3 regions of the Streptomyces sp. NPDC014995 genome follow, and region 2 is predicted to be linked to each of the others. Evidence: riboswitches for the same ligand, from Rfam matches in the RefSeq annotation. Region 2 holds a riboswitch; each other region holds the start of a gene.
What was found. Region 2 has a riboswitch for thiamine pyrophosphate ahead of ACF1A1_RS22500 (thiamine ABC transporter substrate binding subunit). Riboswitches for the same ligand answer to the same signal wherever they lie in the genome.

Region 1 (7,825 bases), on a different contig from region 2:
CTACGCCGACGGACTCGCCATCGCGATGGACGGCGGCGTGACGATGGCCGGAAAGCTGCTGGTCCAGCAACTGCCGCTCGCCGTCTGACCGTTCACGCGTCCGGCGACGGCCACGCCGGACGCGTTCGACGACGCCGCAGGCCAGGGGCCAATTTCGGCAAACCCCCTGTTACCTCATGCCGTCGCCGCTCTACCATCGGCTTATCCGTAGCAGGCTCCCCTCCGTTTCTGCCCGACGGCTCGTTGGCATGCGAGCCCCAAGCCCTACGGAGCATCGGGGGATGCACATGAACAGCGTTCCGCAGCACCTGCACAGCGAGGACCGCCAGGAGTACGAGCGGATCCTCGACGAGGCGCTGCGCTCCGCACCACACCACCCGGAACTGGCCGCTGTCGGCCAGCGGCTCAACGCCGAACAACTGCGCACCATGGCACTCAACGCCACCGCACTCATCACGGCGGCCGCGGCGACCGAGTACCAGCACTACGTGAAGGTCCGCGAGGAACTGCGCCACCCGGCGCCGTCCACCCCGTCGTCACCCACCCATGCGTCCGGCTCCGGTGAGCCGGGCGTGGGCGGGATGGGGCTCGCCGCCACCATGGGGGAGGCGGCCCAGGTCGCCGAGACCGCCGGAGCGGGCGCCGTCGCCGTCGCCGCCGTCCTCACCCCCGTTCTCGCCGGAACCGCCGCGGTGATCTTCCTGCTCGTCGGATACGTCCTCCGGATGCTCGACCCCGAGCAGTCGTTCGCCCAGGCCATGGTGACCGCCGGTTGGGCGTTCGGGGGCATCGCCGCGGCCGCGATCCTCGTCGCCACCGTCGGACTCCTGCTCACCGCCCTGCGTAACCGGCCCTCCCTGGAGGCCGGGCCGTACGGCGAACTGAGCGAGGAGGTCGCCCGCGCCAAGGAAGCCTGGCGGGAAGCCCTGCTGCGACGGGGCATCCTGCCGTTTCTGCGCGAGGCCCTCGCCGACCCCGGCACGGCCGCCGCACTGCACCCCGAACCGGCCCCGCCGGCGCCCACCGGCCGTCTGCCGAAGATCGGCTACGACCGTCCGGGCTTCACCAGCCCCGGCGACGGACGCTCGGCCGGCTCCCGCCCCAGCTTCAGCAGCCCGGACTACACCAGCCCGGACTTCGGAGGCCCGGAAAACCAGCCGGAATAGGCCTTCGGCTTGCGCCCCCGCCGAAGGGGAGCGCAAGCCGTACGCCCGGCTGAAATCGGGGAACTGCCGGTCTCGGCGACCGGCTCACCGCTCGCTGCCGGGAGCGACCTGGCGAGGTCAGAGGATGCCCGCTCGGCCGGCCGCCGTGATCCAGGACGGGAACTCGGACAGGAGCCGGTCGTACAGCTCCTGGTCCGGGACGGTGCTGATGTCGTCGACGGCGAAGAAGCCGACGTTGTCGACGCGGCGACCGGGGAGGGTGTCGAAGCGTTCCAGCACCCCGTAGTTGGACCGGCCGAGGCCCACGAACTGCCAGAAGATCGGCTCCTCCACCGCGGCACGCAGTTCCCGTTCGATCGCGGCGTCCCGGTAGACACCGCCGTCGGAGAAGAACAGCACCAGGGTCGGGGCGGCCGCCGGGTTCTCCCGTACATACTCTCTGACCTGGGCGATCGCCTTCTGCTCCTCGTTCTGGATACCGACCGTCCGCATGTCGACCTGCCCGGGTTCCAGGCCCCTCCTCGGCTTCTTGCCACGACGGAAGAGGTTGATCTCCCCCACCCGCACATGCAGCCGCAGCCACTCGGGGAGTTCACCCAGGCGCAGGTCGGGCAGGCGGGCAGCGTGGGAGGCGAACGTCCAGGCCTGCATCTCGCCGTCGTCGTCGAGCTGGGCCGCCACCGCCGCCATGCGTTCCACGACGTCCGCGACCACGCCCCGGGAGTAGAGGAAGGCCATGGATCCGGAGGCGTCGAGCACGAGCACGACCCTCGCCCTGACACCCGTCGCTCCCCGCTTGCTCAGGCTGACGGCCACCTGCTCCTTGCGCAGGGACAGCCGCTTGCGCATGTCGACGGGGAGTCGCTCCTCGCCCTTCGTCAGGCGAGGACCGGCAGGTGCCTGAGCCGGAGGGGAAACCGGCGGGGCAGGGTGGACGGGCGGTGCCTGGGGATACGGTGCCGGGGCGAGGGCCGTCGCCGGGGAGGTGACCGTTGCCTGGGGAGCGACCGTCTCTGACGGTTCGTCATCGACGGTGATGCCGAAGTCGGTGGCCAGTCCCGCGAGCCCGGAGGCGTACCCCTGTCCGACCGCCCGGAACTTCCACCTCCCCTCGCGCAGGTACAACTCGCCGCCGATGAACGCAGTCTCCGTCTCCCCCTGCATCTCGAAGCGCGCCAGCTCGGCCAGGCTCCCCGAGTCGAGCAGCCTCAGTGTCAGACCATTCACCTGCCCGAAGGTGCCCCCGTCCGCCGACGCACACAGCTCCACACGCGCGACCGCACTCTCCAGCGCCCGCAGGTCCACCTCCACCGCGTCCGTCGTGACACCGGCGTCACTGCGCTTCCCCAGGTGGGTCACGGCATCGGAGGCATGCCGCGGCTGGTTGTAGAAGACGAAGTCGCCGTCGTCGCGCACCCTCCCGGCCGCGGTCAACAACAGTGCCGACGCGTCGACGTCCGGCCCACCGGCCCTCTCGGCCCAGCTGATCTCGACGCGCACGGCCGACGCGTCGACCGGCAGATTGGCGCCCTTGCTCATGGATCGCGCTGTCATGGGGCCAGTCTGCCGACCCACGCCCCACGAGCAAGCCTCTTGGGAGGCCGGACGGCTGGACGGACCGGACGGACCGGACGGGCCGAATGAGCCGAACGGGCCGGGCGGACTGAACGGGCCGGGGACGGGCCGGGCGGGCCGGACCTCACCGCCGGCACGCGATGGGCGTGCCCGCGACGCCCCGGGTCGGTCGCCGTGGGCACAGGGGCGGCGCTCGCCTCGGCTCACCGGAACCGGAGAGCACCACCCCGGACCGACGCGCCGACGAGCCCGCCCCGGGTGGGCGGCAGCCGACGGGCCGACACGAGCCGGTGGACCGACGCGGGTGGGTGTCAGTCCGCCAACGGCAGATACACCCGGTTGCCCGCCGCCGCGAACTCCTTCGACTTCTGGGCCATCCCCTCCTCGATCTCCGTGCGCGTTCCGCCGTGTTCGCGGCGGATGTCCTGGGAGATCTTCATCGAGCAGAACTTCGGCCCGCACATCGAGCAGAAGTGAGCGGTCTTGGCCGGCTCCGCCGGCAGTGTCTCGTCGTGGAACTCACGGGCCGTGTCCGGGTCGAGGGCCAGGTTGAACTGGTCCTCCCAGCGGAACTCGAAGCGGGCGTCGGACAGCGCGTCGTCCCATTCCTGCGCACCGGGGTGCCCCTTGGCGAGGTCGGCTGCGTGGGCGGCGATCTTGTAGGTGATGACGCCGGTCTTGACGTCGTCACGGTTGGGCAGGCCCAGATGTTCCTTGGGCGTGACGTAGCAGAGCATGGCCGTGCCCCACCAGGCGATCATCGCGGCACCGATGCCGGAGGTGATGTGGTCGTACGCCGGCGCGACGTCCGTCGTCAGCGGACCGAGCGTATAGAACGGAGCTTCATCGCAGATCTCCTGCTGAAGGTCGATGTTCTCCTTGATCTTGTGCATCGGGACATGTCCCGGGCCCTCGATCATCGTCTGAACATGGAAACGCTTCGCGATCCGGTTGAGTTCCCCGAGCGTGCGCAACTCCGCGAACTGCGCCTCGTCATTGGCGTCCGCGATCGAACCGGGCCGCAGACCGTCCCCGAGCGAGTACGTGACGTCGTAGGCGGCGAGGATCTCGCAGAGTTCCTCGAAGTTCTCGTAGAGGAACGATTCCTTGTGGTGGGCCAGGCACCACGCCGCCATGATCGAGCCGCCACGCGAGACGATGCCGGTCTTGCGGTTCGCCGTCAGCGGGACGTACGGCAGACGCACGCCCGCGTGGACCGTCATGTAGTCCACGCCCTGCTCGGCCTGCTCGATGACCGTGTCCTTGTAGATCTCCCAGGTCAGCTCCTCGGCCCTGCCGTCGACCTTCTCGAGGGCCTGGTAGAGCGGCACGGTGCCGATGGGGACGGGGGAGTTGCGCAGCACCCACTCGCGAGTGGTGTGGATGTTGCGACCGGTGGACAGGTCCATGACCGTGTCGGCACCCCAGCGGGTCGCCCAGGTCATCTTCTCGACCTCCTCCTCGATGGAGGAGGTGACGGCGGAGTTGCCGATATTGGCGTTGACCTTCACCAGGAACCGCTTGCCGATGATCATCGGCTCGATCTCCGGGTGGTTGACGTTCGCGGGCAGGACCGCCCGGCCTGCCGCGATCTCCTCGCGGACCACCTCGGGCGACACGTTCTCCCGGATGGCCACGTACTCCATCTCGGGCGTGATCTCGCCCCGGCGTGCGTACGCGAGCTGGGTGACCGCCTTGCCGTCGCGGCTCCGGCGCGGCAGACGAGGCCGCCCGGGGAAAACGGCGTCGAGGTTGCGCAGCCCACCGCGCGGTGCGGTGTGCTTGATGCCGTCGTCCTCGGGACGGACGGGGCGGCCCGCGTACTCCTCGGTGTCGCCGCGGGCGATGATCCAGTTCTCCCGCAGCGGCGGCAGGCCCCTGCGGACGTCGGTCTCGACGAGCGGATCGGTGTACGGACCGGACGTGTCGTACAGCGTGACCGACTGCCCGTTGGTGAGGTGCACCTGACGGACCGGCACCCGCAGGTCGGGGCGTGCGCCCTCGACATACGCCTTGTGCCAGCCGATGGACTTCCCGGCCTCCCCGTTGGCGGAGATCTCCGTGGAGATCTGCGTGGAGGCAGGCGTGCGTGCGTCCTTGTTGGTCATGAGACCTACTCCCTACGCCGGCATTACCCGGTAACAGGTTCAGCGGTCGACGCAGCGGCTACCGTCTGCCGACGTTTCATGTGAAACATCACTCGATTCCGGTGACGTTCCACGTGAAACATCGCGAAGACGGAGGTCAGCGCCCTCTCAGCCCGGTGCTCCGAGCTCCCGCGTGTGCAAAGGTTGACCCCACGCTAGCGGCAATTCGGGCGCGGTGAACAGGGGGCCCCGGTCGTTCTTGCGATGATCGGTCGGTGACCACGACACACCATCCCCCGTACCCACCGCCCGAGCCGCCCCGCGGAACGGGTGCCGGAGGCGGCCACGGCCCCAGCTCCGGCACCGGCCGCAGCCGCGGCCATGGCCCCGATGCCGGTCCCGGTGCCAGTCCTGGCTCTGGTCTTGGTCCTGGTCCTGGCCCTGGAGACGATCGCGATTTCGCCGGCAGCGGCCGGCCCCAGGGTCCTGGATACGGCGGCGGTCGCCCTGGCTTCGGCGGTGCGCAGAGGCGTGACGGCGATCAGCAGCCGGGCGGCGGGTATGGCGGACCCGGGTCCGGTGGCGGGGAGCGCGGCTCCCGTGGCGCCGGGCATGGGTTCGGTGATGGTGAGTACGGCTCCAGTGGCGCCGGGCGAGGCCCCGGTGGGGGCGAGCGCGGTCCTGGTGGTGGGCAGGACGGTGGCCACGGACACGGGCACGGACACGGCCCCGGCGACGGACACAGCGGTGGGCATGGCCCGGGTCCCGGTGGCGGCAACGGCCCGGGCCCCGGTGGGGGCAACGGCCCGGGTTCCGGCGGTGGGCACGGGCACTCGCACAGCCATGGTCACGGCCCGGCCGCTCCCGTCTCCCAGCACCTGCGCAAGGTCATCGCGGCCGTCCTCATCCCCTTCGCCGTGGCCGTGCTGGCCGGGCTGGTCGTGCTGTGGCCCGGCGGTGCCCCGCCGCACGAGCGAACGGGAGTCGGCTTCGACCGGCAGACCCAGCACGCGACAGTCACCGAGGTCGTGAGCGTGAGCTGCTCGTCGGTGAACGCCTCGGGCGACACCCCGACCGGCGACACCTCCACGGCCGAGGGCTCCTCCGCCCAGCAGCAGGCGAACGGCACCTGCAAGCGGGCCACCATCCGGGTGGACACCGGCAACGACAAGGGCCGTACGTTCACCGAGATCGTGCAGCCGGACCAGTCACGGCAGTTGCGCGAGGGCCAGGAGGTCGTGGTCGCCTACGAGCCCTCCGCGCCGAAGGACCTGCAGTACTCGGTCACCGACGTGAACCGCCGCGTTCCCCTGGGACTGCTCGCCGCCATCTTCGCCGTCGCCGTCGTGGTCGTCGGGCGGCTGCGGGGCGTCATGGCGCTGGTCGCGCTGACCATCAGCTTCCTGATCCTGAACTTCTTCATCCTGCCCGCGATCCTTCAGGGCTCGAACCCACTGGTCGTGGCGGTGGTGGGGTCGAGTGCGATCATGCTGATCGCGCTCTATCTGTGTCATGGCCTCTCGGCCCGCACCTCGGTCGCGGTCCTCGGGACGCTCATCTCCCTGTTGCTGATCGGCGTCCTCGGCTCGTGGTTCATCGACTGGGCCGCGCTGACCGGCAACACGGACGACAACACCGGTCTCATCCACGGCCTGTATCCGTCGATCGACATGAGCGGTCTGCTGCTCGCCGGCATCATCATCGGCTCACTCGGTGTCCTCGACGACGTGACGGTCACCCAGACGTCGGCGGTCTGGGAACTGCACGAGGCCAACCCGTCGATGGGCTGGCGCGGGCTGTACCGGGCCGGCATCCGGATCGGCCGCGACCACATCGCGTCCGTGGTGAACACGCTCGTCCTCGCCTACGCCGGCGCCGCGTTGCCGCTGCTGCTGCTCTTCTCGATCGCCCAGAGCAGCGTCGGTACGGTCGCCAACAGCGAGTTGGTCGCCGAGGAGATCGTGCGCACGCTGGTGGGCTCGATCGGGCTGGTCGCGTCGGTGCCGGTGACCACGGCCCTGGCGGCCCTGGTGGTCTCGGCCGACCGACCGCAGCCCGGTACGGCGACCGGGACGGCCCCGGAGGGGGCACCGGGGGCGACGCCGGCCGGTACGGCAGGCCCGGCGCCGCAGGCGGCCCGAGGCGGTCGCGGCAGGCGACGCAAGCGCTGACGCGGCGTGCGTGCGAGCCGGTACCGACGACCGGCCCGCACGATCGCTAGGCAGCCTGCGATCGCTGTGCGGCCTGCGATCGTTGTGCGGCCTGCACGATCGCTGGTGCGGCCCGCACGTCCGGCGCTTGGCGCACTCCCACGGCAAATCGGCGCCTCCTCGATCCTCGGCAGCGCGGTGTCGGGGCCGGGACCTCCCTCTTGCTCGGAGGCCCGGCGCCAGGGCGGGTTCGGGGCACCGCCGCCGCTCAGAAGAAGCGTTCCTGCACAGCCCCACCCCTGCCGAAGCGTTCCGCCACCGTTCGCCGCCGCACCCCTCAGCCGGCGCTCTGCTCCTCCGCCAGGATCCGGTCCAGCGCCTCGTCGAGATGGGCGTCGAAGTCGGCGAGCGCACCCTCCTGGCCCAACGGCACCAGCTTGTCGGTGCGGTCGAGGAAGGCCACGAGCGGTGCCGCCGAGGAGCGGAACACCGCCTGGTCGCTCCCGACCTGGAGCCGGATCAGGACCTCGCTCAGTGCATCCGGGTCGACCGGCGAGACCCGCACATCTCCCTCACCGCACGGTCTGCCCACCCCGTCGATGAGCAGCTCCCGACCGAAGGCCCAGGTCACCGGGGCATCACCGGGCAGGTGAAAGGTGAGGCGTACGGCGTAGGGATCGCAGGTCTCGTAGCCCAGCTCCACCGGGATGCGGAACGAGAGCTCCTCGGAGACGAGAAAGCTCATCATGACCTCTGCCTGTACTACTTGCACGGACTCGCGCATCGCCTTACCCCGTCATGGCCGTCGAATGGCTGGGAATGAACCCCTCACATTGCATGGCATCTT
Region 2 (7,825 bases):
TGATCGAAAAGGTGGTGTCGCCGGTGCCGGAGGCATTGGCAGACCGCTGATTAGAGGCACGAGCGCCAATCCCTCAACCGGGTACGGCAGTCTCTTCGTAACGTGGATGCCGGCACGCTGATGCCGCAGGTGAGGCCGGGGAACAGGCGAGGGCGGGAGTGACGGTCGTGACGGGCGAAACAGACATCAGCGTCTATCTAGGGCTGGATGTCGGCAAGGGCGAACATCACGCCGCCGCCGTCAATCGCGCTGGGAAAAACCCCCTTCATCTGCTTCTTTTTCCGAGTCTGCTGTCGCGCCTTCTTCGCCACTAAACCCCCTGGGTGATGTCTCGGTATAGCACTGCGGAGCATGGCGGAGGGGACTGACATCGAGCAGTTGATGTAGCAGATCCTGCATCCGATGTGCTATGTCGCTGGGATCCGCGGTTGGCCTCGCTGATCAGCGAGACCGTGAGCAGTTGGCTGTTCTGCGGAACGAGCGTGTGTGGCCGCGTCCTGGCCGGATCGCCCCCTTGTGCGCCCTTCGTGTGCGTGTCACACAGTTCTGAGGCGGGACCTGGGGGAGGGAGCACTGCATGTCGGTGTTGGGTGGCTATCCGGTAGGGCCGTCGGCCTGGGCCGTCGAGCGGTTCGGGCGGCATGCCGGCGCGCTTGCCGCTGCGGTCCCGGTGCAACTGGCCAAGGCACACGGGAAAGCTCATGCCGCGCACCTCGCTGCGGGACTGAAGAAGCGGAGTCCGTACGGTGTCGCCCTAGCAGGGCTGGTGCGCGAGAACCTGGCGGAGACGGCGCGTGAGCTGGGGGAAGCCGTTCGAGACGTGCGCGGGTACGAGTATGCGGTGATCAATGATCACGCACTCTTCCCGTTCCGGTACGCGGACAGGCCGAGGCCCCTGGACCGAGCCCGGCTGCCGGCCAACGCGTCGCCCACTCGGCACCGGCTGTTCCGGGCGCACGGGCCGCAGCCTCCGGAAGGCTTGTTCGACGTCGATGAGGACCTGGCGACCGAGGAGTATCTGGGGCTGCACGAGGTGTTCGAGGAGCTGGGAGCTTCCACCAGGCTGGTCTGTGTGTTCTTCACGGCCGACGTCGAAAACGGCATCCATGCCATCCACTGGGGGGACGCCCACCTCGAGCCCGACCGCACCTTCACATGGCCCTACAAGGAGCAGCTCCCGGTCGCTCCCGTGCAGATGGAGTGATGGGTGGTGGCGTCGCTGTCTGGACACGGCGAGTCGGAGGCTGGCTGAGCCCTGGGCCGTCCCTGGGCCGTCCGAGGCCGACCAACGCTGACAGACGCCGCCCACGGGTGACCACCCCCACCCCGCTCTGGCCTGGGGTCCCGGAGATGATCTGCCACACTGGACGTGTTATGCCTGCACCCGGAGAACTCACTTTCGTCGCCCCCCGCGGAGCCAAGAAGCCGCCGCGGCATCTCGCCGACCTCTCGCCCGCCGAGCGGAAGGAGGCGGTGGCGGAGATCGGTGAGAAGCCGTTCCGGGCGAAGCAGTTGTCGCAGCACTACTTCGCGCGGTACGCGCACGACCCGGCGGAGTGGACCGACATCCCCGCCGGAGCGCGCGGGAAGCTGCGTGAGGCGCTGCTGCCCGATCTGATGACGGTCGTCCGGCATCTGTCGACCGACCAGGGCACCACCCGCAAGACGCTGTGGCGGCTGTTCGACGGGACGCTGGTCGAGTCGGTGCTCATGCGGTATCCGGACCGGGTCACCATGTGCATCAGCTCGCAGGCGGGGTGCGGGATGAACTGCCCCTTCTGCGCGACCGGGCAGGCGGGGCTCGACCGGAACCTGTCGACCGCCGAGATCGTCCACCAGATCGTGGACGGGATGCGGGCGCTCAGGGACGGGGAGGTCCCGGGCGGGCCGGCCCGGCTGTCCAACATCGTCTTCATGGGCATGGGCGAGCCCCTCGCCAACTACAAGCGGGTCGTCGGCGCGATCCGCGCCCTCACCGACCCGACGCCGGACGGGCTCGGGCTGTCGCAGCGCGGGATCACCGTGTCGACCGTCGGGCTGGTGCCGGCCATCCACCGGTTCTCCGACGAGGGCTTCAAGTGCCGGCTCGCGATCTCGCTGCACGCCCCGGACGACGAGCTGCGCGACACCCTCGTCCCGGTGAACACCCGGTGGAAGGTGCGCGAGGTGCTCGACGCCGGCTTCGAGTACGCCGAGAGGTCCGGGCGGCGGCTGTCCATCGAGTACGCCCTGATCCGTGACATCAACGACCAGGCCTGGCGGGGAGACCGACTCGGACGGCTGCTCAAGGGCCGGCCGGTGCACGTCAACCTGATCCCGCTCAACCCGACCCCGGGCTCGAAGTGGACCGCTTCCCGGCCCGAGGACGAGAAGGCGTTCGTCGAGGCCATCGCGGCGCACGGGGTACCCGTCACCGTCCGGGACACCCGTGGCCAGGAGATCGACGGGGCGTGTGGTCAGCTCGCCGCCACCGAGCGGTAGTCTGACCGGCGTAAGCACCACCATCGGTATTCAGACACCTTCATATTCCGACAGGGGAGCGCCACAGCGCTGAGAGTGCGGCAACCGGGCCGCAGACCCTCTGAACCTCGCCCAGGTCATTCTGGGTAGGGAGTTCGGTCATCACTCGAGCTGTTGCGCCCTGCCCGGGCACCCCCCCGCGGGTCCCGGGCAGGGCCGCGTCTCTTCCTGGTCACCTCCAGGAGGAATCCAGTGCACACCAGGACGTTCATGGCCGCGGCCGTCGGCCTCGGTCTCGTCACGCTGTCCGCGTGCGGTGCGTCGTCGTCCGACGACACGGGATCGAGCGGCGGCTCCCGGACCGTCACCCTCGTCAGCCACGACTCGTGGGCCGTCTCCAAGAGCGTGCTCGCGGACTTCGAGAAGCGGTCCGGCTACAAGGTCAAGGTCCTCAAGGACGGCGACGCCGGGCAGGCCGTCAACAAGGCCGTCCTCACCAAGGACAACCCGCAGGGCGACGTCTTCTTCGGCGTCGACAACACGCTCCTGTCGCGGGCCCTCGACAACGGGCTGTTCCAGTCGTACGAGGCCAAGGGGCTCGACCAGGTCGACACCCGGTACCAGCTCGACGCGGCAAAGCACCGGGTCACGCCCGTCGACTACGGCGACATCTGCGTCAACTACGACAAGAAGTACTTCGCCGACCACAAGCTGGCCCCGCCCGCCTCCTTCGACGACCTGGTCAAGCCCGCCTACAAGAACCTCCTGGTCACCGAGAACGCCTCCACCTCCTCGCCCGGCCTCGGCTTCCTGCTTGGCACCGCCGCCCGGTACGGCGACGACGCGTGGCAGGACTACTGGAAGAAGCTCAAGGCCAACGGCGTGAAGGTGGTCGACGGCTGGGAGCAGGCGTACAACGAGGAGTTCTCCGGGTCGGCAGGCGGCAGGAAGGCCGGGGCGGACCGGCCGCTCGTCGTCTCCTACGCCTCCTCGCCGCCCGCCGAGGTCATCTACGGCGACCCGAAGCCGACGACCGCCCCGACCGGTGTCGCGACCGGCACCTGCTTCCGGCAGATCGAGTTCGCCGGGCTGCTGAGCAACGCGGAGAACAGCGCGGGCGGCAAGGCGCTGATCGACTTCCTGATCTCGAAGGAGTTCCAGGAGGACATGCCGCTCAACATGTTCGTCTACCCGGTGGTGAAGGGCGCGGCCGTGCCCGTCGAGTTCACCCGGTACGGGCCCGCCGCCGAGGACCCCGAGACCATGGACCCGGCGAAGATCGCCGCCGACCGTGACGACTGGGTCAAGTCGTGGACCTCGCTCGTACTGAAGTAGGGGCCACCCGACGCGGGAGCGCGGCGCGGCTGGGGCTCATGGTCCTGCCCGTCGCGTTCTTCGGGGTCTTCTTCGCCTATCCCGTCGCCGCGATCGTCTCGCGCGGGCTCCGGGCCGACGGGGTCTGGCACTTCGGGCGGCTCTGGGACGTGCTCGGACAGTCCGGCATCCGGCACGTCCTGTGGTTCACCACCTGGCAGGCGCTCGCCTCCACCGCGCTGACCCTCCTGCTCGCCCTGCCCGCCGCGTACGTCTTCGCCCGCTTCGCCTTCCCCGGCAAGCAGGTGCTGCGGGCGGTCGTGACCGTCCCGTTCGTGCTGCCGACGGTCGTCGTCGGTACGGCGTTCCTGGCCCTCGTCGGACGCGGCGGGCTGCTCGACGAGCTGTGGGGCGTACGGCTGGACACCACGGTGTGGGCGATCCTGCTCGCGCACGTCTTCTTCAACTACGCGGTCGTCGTGCGGACGGTGGGCGGGCTGTGGGCGCAGCTCGACCCGCGGCAGGAGGAGGCGGCGCGGATTCTGGGCGCGTCACCCTTCCGCGCCTGGCGTCAGGTCACGCTCCCGGCCCTGGCGCCCGCCGTGGCGGCGGCCACGCTCATGGTCTTCCTCTTCACCTTCACCTCGTTCGGCGTGGTCCAGATCCTCGGCGGGCCGACCTTCTCGACCCTGGAGGTCGAGATCTACCGGCAGACCTCGGAGATCTTCGACCTGTCCACGGCGGCCGTCCTGACGATCGTGCAGTTCGCGGCCGTCGGCGCGATCCTCGCCGTGCACGCCTGGACCGTACGGCGGCGGGAGACCGCGCTGCGGCTGGTGGACGCCTCCGTGACGGCGCGACGGCCGCGCGGGGCCGGGCAGTGGGGGCTGCTGGCCGGTGTCCTGGTCACCGTCGCCGTGCTGCTCCTGATGCCGCTCGCGGTGCTCGTGCAACGTTCGCTGGACGCGCCCGACCTCGCCTACTACCGGGCGCTGACCAGCGACGACGGCAACGTCTTCCTCGTCCCGCCGATCGACGCGATCGGCAACTCCCTGGAGTACGCCCTCGCCGCCACGGCCATCGCCGTGCTGGTCGGCGGGGCGGCGGCCGCGGCCCTGACCCGGCGCGACGCCGGACGCTTCGTCCGCGGCTTCGACGCGCTGCTGATGCTGCCGCTGGGCGTCTCCGCCGTGACCGTCGGCTTCGGCTTCCTGATCGCGCTCGACGAGCCCCCGCTGGACCTGCGCGGCACCTGGATCCTGGTGCCGCTGGCGCAGGCGCTGGTCGGCGTCCCCTTCGTCGTACGGACCATGCTGCCCGTGCTGCGGGCGGTGGACGTACGGCTGCGGGAGGCGGCGGCCGTGCTGGGGGCGTCGCCCTGGCGGGTGTGGCGGGAGGTGGACCTGCCGATGGTGCGGCGGGCGCTGCTCGTCGCGGCCGGGTTCGCCTTCGCGGTGTCGCTCGGGGAGTTCGGGGCGACGGTGTTCATCGCACGGCCCGACAACCCGACGCTGCCCGTCGCGGTGGCGCGGCTCCTCGGCCGGGCCGGTGAGCTCAACTACGGGCAGGCGATGGCCCTTTCCACGATTCTGATGCTGGTGTGCGCGGTGGCCCTGCTGGTGCTGGAGCGGCTGCGGACCGACCGGACGGGAGAGTTCTGATGCTGCTGCGGCTCGAGGGTGCGACCGTGCGGTTCGGCGGGCGGGCGGTGCTCGACGCCGTCGACCTCGCCGTCGCCGGGCACGAGGTGGTGTGCGTGCTCGGGCCGAGCGGCAGCGGCAAGTCGACCTTGCTGCGGGCGGTGGCCGGGCTGCAACCCCTCGACGCCGGGCGGGTGGTGCTCGACGGGCGCGACCAGGCGGGGGTGCCCGCGCACAAGCGGGAGCTCGGGCTGATGTTCCAGGACCATCAGCTGTTCCCGCAGCGGGACGTGGGCGGCAACGTGGCCTTCGGGCTGCGCATGCACGGCGTTCCCAGGCGGCACCAGGACGAGCGGGTACGGGAGTTGCTGGACCTCGTCGGGCTGCCGGGCGCCGCCGGCCGGGCCGTCGCCTCGCTCTCCGGCGGTGAGCAGCAGCGGGTCGCGCTGGCCCGCGCGCTCGCGCCCCGGCCCCGGCTGCTGATGCTGGACGAGCCGCTCGGGCAGCTCGACCGGTCGCTGCGGGAGCGGCTGGTCGTCGAACTCCGCGAGTTGTTCGGGCGGTTGGGCACCACCGTGCTCGCGGTCACCCACGACCAGGGCGAGGCGTTCGCGCTCGCCGACCGGGTGGTGGTGATGCGGGACGGGCGGATCGCCCAGTCCGGTACGCCTCTCGAGGTGTGGCAGCGGCCGGCGGACGCGTTCGTGGCGCGCTTCCTCGGCTTCGACAACGTGGTGGAGGCGAGCGTCGCCGGGGAGGCCGCGGACACGCCGTGGGGCAAGGTGCCGGTGCCGGCCGGTTCCGGGCAGGGGACGCGCACGCTGCTCGTCCGGCCCGCCGGGGTGCGGCTGGTCGGCGCGGACGAGGGCCTGCGCTGCACGGTCGCCGCCCGCACCTTCAAGGGCACCCATGTCGCCGTCCGCCTCCAGCCGGAGGACGCGCCGCGTCTGGAGGCGGCGTGCGCGCTGCGGCTGGCGCCGGAGGTCGGGGACCCGGTCGGGGTGGCGTTCGACGCGGCCGAGGTCGTCGTGCTCGACTGACCGGCCGTCGCGCACACCGGCGACCTGGCCGTCGGCGCCCGGCGGGAGACACCGGCGGCGGCCGGCGAACCGCGTACTCCGGAGCGCACCGGCCGCGGCATCCGCCTCGGGTGGGACGCCGGTGGCCCGCCCCCTGGGGGACGGGCCGTAGGGGGATCAGCGGCTGCCCGGTCCCCGGCGGCGCATCCCGAAGAACACCGCGCCGCCGCCCACGGCGACCAGCACGGCCGCGATGCCGACGATCAGGCCGGTGTGGGAGTTGGCGCCGGTCTCGGCGAGGTTGGACTCACCGACCGCGGGCGACGGGGCGCTGCTCACGGTGGTGTCCGCGGGCGCGGTGCCGTCACTCGACGAGGGCGCCGCAGGCGACGAGGCCGGCGGGGCCGGTGTCCCGGAGTCGGTCCCGGCCGGGGTGGAGGCGGAGTCCGACGGAGACGGCGACGCCGACGGGCCGGTGGGCGTGGTGGGCGTGTCGTCGGCCGTGCAGGCCTTGGCCGGGGTGGTCAGGTTGCCTGCGATGTCGGCGTTGACCAGGACCTTGTCGTTCTTCGTGGCCGTGACGTGGATCCGGTAGACGGCGCCGGGCTCCCAGTCCTCGGCGAAGGTGACGGTGACGCCCTTCTTCGAGCCCTCGACCGTCTGCTCGCCGACCTGCCGGAGGTCGGCGCCGTTGTTCTCGAGGAACACCGTGACGACGGCCGGGGTCCCCGTCGGGTCCTTGTCGGTGACGGTGATGACGCCCTTCGCGCCGTCACAGGCGGCCGCGGCGGAGAAGTCCGTGATATCGCTGGCCAACGCCGAGCCGGAGGCCCCGAGGACGAGGGCGGCCGAGGCGGCGGTGACGCCGAGCATGCGCACCGAACGAGCGGCGGTACGGCGGGATGGGGACACGTTTGTCCTTTACGTGATGCGCAACTGCGGGGGGTGGAGGGGGAGGTGACGCCCCCTGTGCGGTGGGCGACAGCATCCCCGGGAGGCTCACAGGTCTATAAGCGTTCCATAAGTACTGTCAATGTGTGGACGCTTCGGGACCATTGCCTTTGCCCGCGCTTTAACCGCCGAGACGTTTCAACGCCTCTGGAGCCTCCTCGATCCGGTCGACCAGGGCGATCCGGTGCTCCATCGCGCGTTCCTCGGCGAGCGCCCGCAGCAGCGGCCACGTGGGCAGCCGCTCCGTCCAGTGCGCGCGGTTGACGAGCACCATGGGCGTGGGCTCCCCACGCGACTTGTAGTAGTTGGGCGTCGCGCTGTCGAAGATCTCCTGTACGGTCCCGGCGGCGCCCGGCAGGAAGACGACCCCCGCGGTGCAGCGGGCCAGCAGGCCGTCCTCGCGGGTGGCGTTGGAGAAGTACTTGGCGATGTGCGCGGCGA
Region 3 (7,825 bases), on a different contig from region 2:
CTCGACGATCAGCTGGAAGTTGTGCGGGTTGCGGATCCCGAGCCCCGATCCGATCGGCGACCCCAGCGGCATCACCGCCGCACACCCCACGTCCTCCAGCTTCCGCGCCAGCACGGGATCGTCGTTGGTGTACGGCAACACCGTGAACCCGTCGTCGACCAGCGTCTCGGCGGCGTCGAGCAGCTCGACCGGGTCCGGCAGCAGGGTCCGCTCGTCGGCGATGACCTCCAGCTTGACCAGATCCGTCCCCAACGCCTCCCGCGCGAGGCGCGCCGTCAGGACGGCCTCCCCGGCGGTGAAGCACCCCGCCGTGTTCGGCAGCACCCGGATCCCGAGCCGCTCCAGCACCGACAGCACGGACCCGTGCACCGAGGGGTCGACCCGCCGCATCGCGACGGTGGTCAGCTCGGTCCCGGAGGCGACCAGCGCCCGCTCCAGCACGTCCAGGCTGGGCGCACCGCCCGTACCCATGATCAGACGGGACGAGAAGGTCGTACCGCCGAGGACGAAGGGATCGTCGGCCATGGCTCAGCCTCCCTGGACGGCCGTGAGGACTTCCACACGGTCCCCCTCGGAGAGGGCCGTGGCGGACCACCGCGCGCGCGGGACGACGGTCTCGTTGAGGGCGGCGGCCACTCCGGAGGGCGCCGCGGTGAGGGACCGTACGACGGCGTCGAGGGCCGTACCGGGAGCGACCTCCCGGGATTCCCCGTTGACGGAGATGTTCATGCGGGCTGCTCCGAGAGTGCGGCGGCGCCGAAGCGCCGGGGTGTGAAGGGACGGGCCTCGTCGGGGAGTTCACCGGTGGCCAGCACATGCGCCATCGCGTCGCCGGTCACGGGCGTGAGCAGCACGCCGTTGCGGTAGTGCCCGGTCGCCAGCAGCAATCCGTCCAGCTCGGTCGGCCCGAGCAGCGGCCCGTTGTCCGGCGATCCCGGGCGCAGGCCCGCGCGGGTCTCCGTCAACGGCAGCTCGGTGATCCCGGGCACCAGCTCGTGCGCGTCCCGCAGCAGCTCGTACACGCCGCCCGCCGTCACCGTCGTGTCCCAGCCCAGCTCCTCACTGGTCGCGCCGACGACCAGCTCGCCGTTCTCCCGCGGCACCAGGTACACCTGGCTGCCGCGGACCACGGCCCGTACCGTCCGGTTCAGGAACGGCGCGTACCGCTGGGGCACGTGCAGCCGCAGCACCTGCCCCTTCACCGGCCGCACCGGCGGCAGCACCTCGTCCGGCACACCGGCGAGCCGTCCGCTGAGACTGCCGGCCGCGAGCACCACCTGCCCGGCGCCCAGCGCCGTACCCGCGCGCGTGAGGACCCCGGCGGCCCGGCCGGCCACCACGGACAGCCGTTCGGCCCAGGTCCGGTGGAAGACCACGCCCACCCGCTCGCACGCGGCCACGAGCGCGCCCGCCAGCCGCCGCGGATCGATCTGGTGGTCGCCGTCCACCCGCAGCCCACCGCGCACCCCCGGCGCGAGCATCGGCTCCAGGCGCCGGCACTCCCGCCCGGACAGCCACTCCGACTCCAGCCCCGACTGCCGTTGCAGGGCGTGCAGTTCCCGTAGATGGGCGCGGTCGTCGGCGTCCAGCGCGACCGCGAGCGTGCCCGAGCGACGGTAGCCGAGGTCGTGGCCGGTGAGCCCGGTCAGCTCGGCCGCGAAGTCCGGATAGCGGCGGGCCGACGCGAGGTTCAGGCCGAGCAGCGTCTGCTCGCCGTAGTGCAGTTCCGTGACGGCGGCCAGCATCCCGGCCGCCACCTGCGCGGCCCCGCCACCCGGTTCGGGGTCCACCACCGCCGTGGCGAACCCGCGCTGCGCGGCCCGCCACGCCGTGACGAGCCCGATGATGCCGCCCCCGATGACGAGGACGTCTGACGTACGTGAGGACATGGGCGTCCAGCCCCTCCCTTCGCCGGCATGACCCGGATCAGGTTCGTACGGTCGGAGGCCGCCAGCCTCCCTCTCAGCCCGGTGCGTCCGGGCTCCCGCGAGTGCTCTACGTTGGCCACCCTAGCCCGCCCCCGCACCACTCAGTAAGGGAGCCTCCGCCTGTGCCCCGTTCGCTCGACGGTCTCGTCCTCGCCCCCGTCGCCGACCAGGCGCCCGGCCAGGTCGGCACCCGCACCCGCTTCGCGTACCACGAGCGGGACGGCGTGATCTGGGCCGACTACGCGGGTGGCGACGTCGTGCGCGGGCACCTGGTGGGTACGCGGGAAGGAGACCGGCTCGACTTCCGGTACGTGCAGCTCGGGCAGGACGGGACGACGTCCTGCGGACACTGCGTCTCGACGGTCGTGGAACTGCCCGACGGCCGGGTGCGCCTCGACGAGACGTGGGAGTGGGAGTCGCGGCCGGGCAGCGGGACGAGCGTTGTGGAGCAGGTCACGGAGCACGACGGCTGACTGACGATTCGTCAGTTGTCTAAGGTGATCAGGTGAGTGAGCAGACGCAGGAAGAAGGCAGGGCACCCGGGCGGCGCGTGGTCGTCGTCGGCGCGGGCATGGCCGGGGTGCAGACCGCGGTCGCGCTGCGCGAACAGGGCTTCACCGGCACGGTGACCCTGATCGGGGCCGAACCCCACCAGCCCTACGACCGGCCCCCACTGTCCAAGGCCGTCCTGCTCGGCAAGGCGGAGGGCTCGGCCTTCGACGTCGACTTCGAGAGCCTCGACATCGGACTACGGCTGGGCAGCGAGGCCCTCGGCGTACGCACCGCCGACCACGAGCTGGACACCGAGGCCGGGCCCGTCCCGTACGACGTCCTCGTCCTCGCCACCGGCGCCGAACCGATCCGGCTGCCCGGCGCCGAGGGCGTGCCCGGCGTCCACCTGCTGCGCACCCTGGACGACGCCGAACGGCTGCGGCCCGTGCTCGCCCGGCAGCACGACATCGTGGTCGTCGGCGCCGGCTGGATCGGCGCCGAGTTCGCCACGGCCGCGCGCGAGGCGGGCTGCGCGGTCACCGTCGTCGAGGCCGCCGACCGGCCGCTGGCCGGCGCCCTGCCCGCCGAGGTCGCCGCCCCGATGGCCGCCTGGTACGCCGACAGCGGCACCGAACTGCGCACCGGCGCGCGCGTGGAGCGCGTCGAGCCCGGCGCGGTCGTCCTCGACGACGGCTCGCGGCTGCCCGCCGACGCCGTCGTGGTCGGCATCGGCGCCCGCCCCGCCACGGCCTGGCTGGCCGGCTCCGGCATCGAGCTGGGCACGCACGGCGAGGTCGTGGCCGACGCCCACCTGCGCACCTCCGCGCCGGACGTGTACGCGGTCGGCGACTGCGCCTCCTTCCCGTCGGGACGGTACGGCGAGCGGCTCCTCGTCCACCACTGGGACAACGCCCTCCAGGGCCCGCGCACGGTCGCCGCGAACATCCTCGCCGAGACCACCGGCGAGCCCCCGGCGGTCTACGACCCGGTCCCGTACTTCTGGTCCGAGCAGTTCGGCCGCTTCGTCCAGTACGCCGGCCACCACACCGGCGCCGACACCACCCTGTGGCGCGGCGACCCGTCCGGACCGGCCTGGACGGTCTGCTGGCTGCGCGAGGACCGTCTCGTCGCCCTCCTCGCGGTGGGCCGCCCGCGCGACCTCGCCCAGGGACGCCGGCTGATCGAGGCGGGCACACCGATGAACCCGCGGCTGCTCGTGGACCCGGCGAGACCGTTGAAGGCGGCGACGGCCTGACTTGGGGTGGGAGGAGCCGGGCGGAGGGCGGTGGCAGCCCGATCCGAGGCCGGAGGAGCCGGGTGGGATGCGGTGGCGGCCTGATCCGGGTGTGAGGAGCCGGGCGGAAAGCGGTGACGGTCCGATCCGAACGCCTTGCCGATCAGGCCCCGCCGGAGCGACCCGGCTTCCGACTGTCAGTGGCAGATGGCAGGCTTGTTCCCGTGACCGAGATTGACGCAAAGATCGATGCTCTCGTCCCCGCCTGGCTCACGCTGCCCGACATCGCCGAAATGCTCGGCGTCGAGGTGACGCGCGTCCGGCAGCTGGTCAAGGAGGGCCAGCTCATCGCCGTACGCCGTGGCGAGAACCGCGCGCTGCACGTGCCCGCCGCCTTCATCGACGGGGACAAGGTCGTCAAGGGGCTGTCCGGCACCCTGACGCTGCTGCGGGACGACGGCTTCACGGACGAAGAGATGCTCGAGTGGCTCTTCACCCCCGACCCGTCCCTGCCCGGTACGCCGGCGCAGGCCCTGAGCGAGAATCGTGGCACGGAGGTGAAGCGCCGCGCCCAGGCGCTCGCCGTCTGACCCGCTGATTCGAACAACCGCCCGGTGTACGACCGTGGCCCGCACCGCCACGGTCGTACACCACCGCCCCGGGGGGACCCACGCATGCCCGACACCGCCCGCGCCCGACTCGCCGACGCCCGCCTCTACCTCTGCACGGACGCCCGTAAGCGCCAGGGCGACCTCCCGGAGTTCCTGGACGCGGTCCTCGCGGGCGGCGTCGACATCGTCCAGCTGCGCGACAAGGGTATGGAGGCGGCCGAGGAACTGGACCACCTGAAGGTGTTCGCCGACGCCTGCGCCCGCCACGGCAAGCTGCTCGCGGTCAACGACCGCGCGGACGTGGCCCATGCCGCCGGCTCCGACGTCCTCCACCTCGGCCAGGGCGATCTGCCGGTCCCCGCGGCCCGTGCCATCCTCGGCGACCACGTCCTCATGGGCCGCTCCACGCACTCCGTGGCGGAGGCGGAGGCCGCCGCCGTCCAGGAGGGCGTGGACTACTTCTGCACCGGTCCCTGCTGGCCCACCCCCACCAAGCCCGGCCGCCCCGCCCCCGGCCTCGACCTGGTCCGTCACACCGCGTCCCTCGGCACCGACCGTCCCTGGTTCGCCATCGGCGGCATCGACCTCACCAACCTCGACGAGGTGCTGGAGGCGGGCGCCCGCCGGGTCGTGGTCGTCCGGGCGATCACGGAGGCGGAGGACCCGGGCGCCGCTGCGACGGAGTTCGCGAAGCGGCTGAGCCAGGCCTGAGCCGGGCCTGAGCCAAGCCCGAGCGGACCTGGTCGGGTCTGAGCCCGGCCGCTCCCCGGCTCCCGCATGCTGTCCAAAGGATGGACAGTAAATCGACAAATCGGGCAAATGCCCGGGATCTGGTTGGGTGACCGCCGACCCCTGGCTAACCTGCGGGTATGGCCCTCGGAACCGCATCCACCAGGACAGACCGCGCCCGCACCGTGCGTGACATCCTGGCCACCGGCAAGACGACGTACTCGTTCGAGTTCTACGCGCCGAAGACCCCCAAGGGCGAGCGGAGTCTGTGGGATGCCCTTCGCAGGGTCGAGGCGGTGGCACCCGACTTCGTCTCGGTGACCTACGGCGCCGGCGGTTCCACCCGGGCGACCACGGTCAAGGAGACGGAGCAGATCGTCGCCGACACCACCCTCACCCCGGTCGCCCACCTCACGGCCGTCGACCACTCCATCGCCGAGCTGCGCAACATCATCGGCCAGTACGCCGACGCCGGGATCCGCAACATGCTCGCCGTGCGCGGCGACCCGCCCGGCGACCCCATGGGCGAGTGGGTGCCGCACCCCCGGGGCCTCACCTACGCCGCCGAGCTCGTCCGGCTCATCAAGGAGTCGGGCGACTTCTGCGTCGGCGTCGCCGCCTTCCCCGAGATGCACCCGCGCTCCGACGACTGGGACACGGACGTACGGCACTTCGTGGACAAGTGCCGGGCCGGCGCCGACTACGCCATCACACAGATGTTCTTCCAGCCCGAGTCCTACCTACGTCTGCGCGACAGGGTGGCGGCGGCCGGCTGTGCGACCCCGGTCATCCCCGAGATCCTGCCGGTGACGAGCGTGAAGATGCTGGAGCGGCTGCCGAAGCTCAGCAACGCCCATTTCCCGGCCGCCCTGAAAGAGCGGATCCTCACAGCAAAAGACGATCCGACCGCTGTACGCTCCATTGGCATCGACTTCGCCACGGAGTTCTGCGCACGGCTGCTGTCCGAGGGAGTGCCCGGACTGCACTTCATCACGCTGAACAACTCCACGGCGACGCTGGAAATCTACGAGAACCTGGGCCTGCACCACCCGCCGCAGGCCTAGACCGGTCGCACCGACATACGACACACTGCGTAGCGGCCACTGGGAGAGGGGCGTACATGGGCTGGACGGTCCTCTACATCGCGTTCGGCATCGTCGCGCTGTGGCTGCTCGGTGAGGTGCTGCTGCAGTACAAGGCGCGGCTGCGCTGGCGGCTGCTGGCGTTCGTCGGCTTCCTCGGTGTCGTGCTGGGCGTGCTGATCCCGTCCGTCATCGTCATCGGTCTGGGCGCGGCCGCCTTCGCGGTCGGCCAGACCTACGTCACGCTGTCGTTCCGCCGTGGCTTCGCGGAGGGCTGGGCCGTCAGCCGCCCCGGCGGCGACGGCACCAAGCGCCGCCGCGGCAAGGGCGGCCGCCAGGACCCGACCCTCGAGGTCTCCGACCTGGAGCCGGCCGACGGCGGCTACGCGGACGCACCCGACGCGTTCGGCCGGGACGGCGCGGCGCCGTTCGGCGGTGACAGCGTGTCGTACGGCCAGGACAGGGACGCCTACGACGACGACCGCGACGACGTCTTCACCCCCGCGGCGCGCACCGACGACCCCACGGCCGCCGAGAGCACCGCCGTCTACGAGCCGCAGCCCATGCCCGACGACACCGGCTCCTACGGCATATACGGCGATTCCGGGTACGCGTCCGCCGGCCAGCCCCAGGACCAGTACGCGACGGCCGCCCAGGGCGCCGACCAGAACTACGGCTACGACGGCTACTCGGGCTACGGCCAGCAGCAGTACGGCTACGACACCTCCGGCGAGCAGCAGCAGTACGCCGCTTACTCCGACCCGTACATCGGCACCCAGACCTACGGCGGGGCCTCCTACGACACCGGCTACGGCCAGCAGCAGCACGCCCAGCAGGGCCAGCACGGCTACGGGCAGGACCAGTACGGCACCGGCGGCTACGGGGAGACCCCGGCCGGCGGCGTCTGGGTCCCGCAGCAGCGCACCACCGACGACCCCTTCGGCGGCGAACTCCCGCCCGAGCAGCCGTACCCCTACCAGGGCGACGGACAGCAGCAGGGACAGGGGAACGGGTTCGACGAGCAGCAGTATCGCTACTGACGATCAGCGGTAACGCTACTGACGAGCAGCGGTATCGGTACTGACGAGCAGAACATGCGGTTCTGACGATCAGCGGTATCGGTTCTGCGGGCCGTTCGGCGCTCGGAGGTCCGACCGCTCGACGCTCAGGGGGCCGCTCGGCGCTCACGGCGCGTGGCGGAGGCTCACTGCGAGCCCCGGAACTCCGGTCCCTCCACGATCAGTCCGGACACCAGCGCACCCGACATGCCCGCGTGCGGGAGACCGCCGCCCGGATGCGCCCAGCCGCCCACGGTGAACAGACCCGGCAGGGCGGTGGAGTTGGCGGGGTGCAGCAGCCGGCCTTCGCCCGCGGCCAGCGCCGGCGCCGGGACGGACCCGCCCTCCGAGCCGGTCTCCTCCGCGATGGCGGCGGGGGTGCGCACCTCGCGCCACAGGATCCGGTCCCGGAGGCCCGGGAGGGCGCGCTCGGCGGCGGTGACCAGGGCTTCCACATGGCCGACGGGTATCTCCGCCCCCGCGGGGACCACGGAGCCGACGACGACCGCCTCGTGGTCCGCGTCCGGCACCAGCGCCGGGTCGTCGGGCCGCAGGATGCTCACCGTCGGGCGCGACGGCACTCCCGGTGCCGTGCCGAAGAGGCCCGCCAGCTCGCCGTCACGGTCGTCGGTGTGCACCACCGTCCGGTGCGCGGCCCCCTGCGGACGCCCGCCACGCAGGGCGAGCAGCA

Region 1: another riboswitch for thiamine pyrophosphate. It lies ahead of thiC (phosphomethylpyrimidine synthase ThiC); the one in region 2 lies ahead of ACF1A1_RS22500 (thiamine ABC transporter substrate binding subunit).
Region 3: another riboswitch for thiamine pyrophosphate. It lies ahead of thiO (glycine oxidase ThiO); the one in region 2 lies ahead of ACF1A1_RS22500 (thiamine ABC transporter substrate binding subunit).

Annotation. Positions count from the first base shown of each region.
Region 1 is NZ_JBIBVX010000002.1:212,379-220,203, forward strand. Features, by position in the region: gene ACF1A1_RS05355 (metallophosphoesterase) at 1-88, shown strand, start outside; gene ACF1A1_RS05360 (hypothetical protein) at 282-1,166, shown strand; gene ACF1A1_RS05365 (VWA domain-containing protein) at 1,284-2,720, opposite strand; gene thiC (phosphomethylpyrimidine synthase ThiC) at 3,053-4,849, opposite strand; TPP riboswitch at 4,842-5,031, opposite strand; gene ACF1A1_RS05375 (YibE/F family protein) at 5,104-6,999, shown strand; gene ACF1A1_RS05380 (SsgA family sporulation/cell division regulator) at 7,316-7,762, opposite strand.
Region 2 is NZ_JBIBVX010000011.1:123,791-131,615, reverse strand. Features, by position in the region: gene ACF1A1_RS22510 (hypothetical protein) at 578-1,204, shown strand; gene rlmN (23S rRNA (adenine(2503)-C(2))-methyltransferase RlmN) at 1,375-2,481, shown strand; TPP riboswitch at 2,524-2,631, shown strand; gene ACF1A1_RS22500 (thiamine ABC transporter substrate binding subunit) at 2,713-3,795, shown strand; gene ACF1A1_RS22495 (ABC transporter permease) at 3,834-5,435, shown strand; gene ACF1A1_RS22490 (ABC transporter ATP-binding protein) at 5,435-6,454, shown strand; gene ACF1A1_RS22485 (LAETG motif-containing sortase-dependent surface protein) at 6,611-7,345, opposite strand; gene ACF1A1_RS22480 (LOG family protein) at 7,506-7,825, opposite strand, start outside.
Region 3 is NZ_JBIBVX010000001.1:426,967-434,791, reverse strand. Features, by position in the region: gene ACF1A1_RS01970 (thiazole synthase) at 1-525, opposite strand, end outside; gene thiS (sulfur carrier protein ThiS) at 529-729, opposite strand; gene thiO (glycine oxidase ThiO) at 726-1,889, opposite strand; TPP riboswitch at 1,887-1,998, opposite strand; gene ACF1A1_RS01955 (hypothetical protein) at 2,051-2,401, shown strand; gene ACF1A1_RS01950 (NAD(P)/FAD-dependent oxidoreductase) at 2,434-3,675, shown strand; gene ACF1A1_RS01945 (Rv2175c family DNA-binding protein) at 3,879-4,244, shown strand; gene thiE (thiamine phosphate synthase) at 4,329-4,976, shown strand; gene metF (methylenetetrahydrofolate reductase [NAD(P)H]) at 5,135-6,058, shown strand; gene ACF1A1_RS01930 (hypothetical protein) at 6,115-7,116, shown strand; gene ACF1A1_RS01925 (phytoene desaturase family protein) at 7,281-7,825, opposite strand, start outside.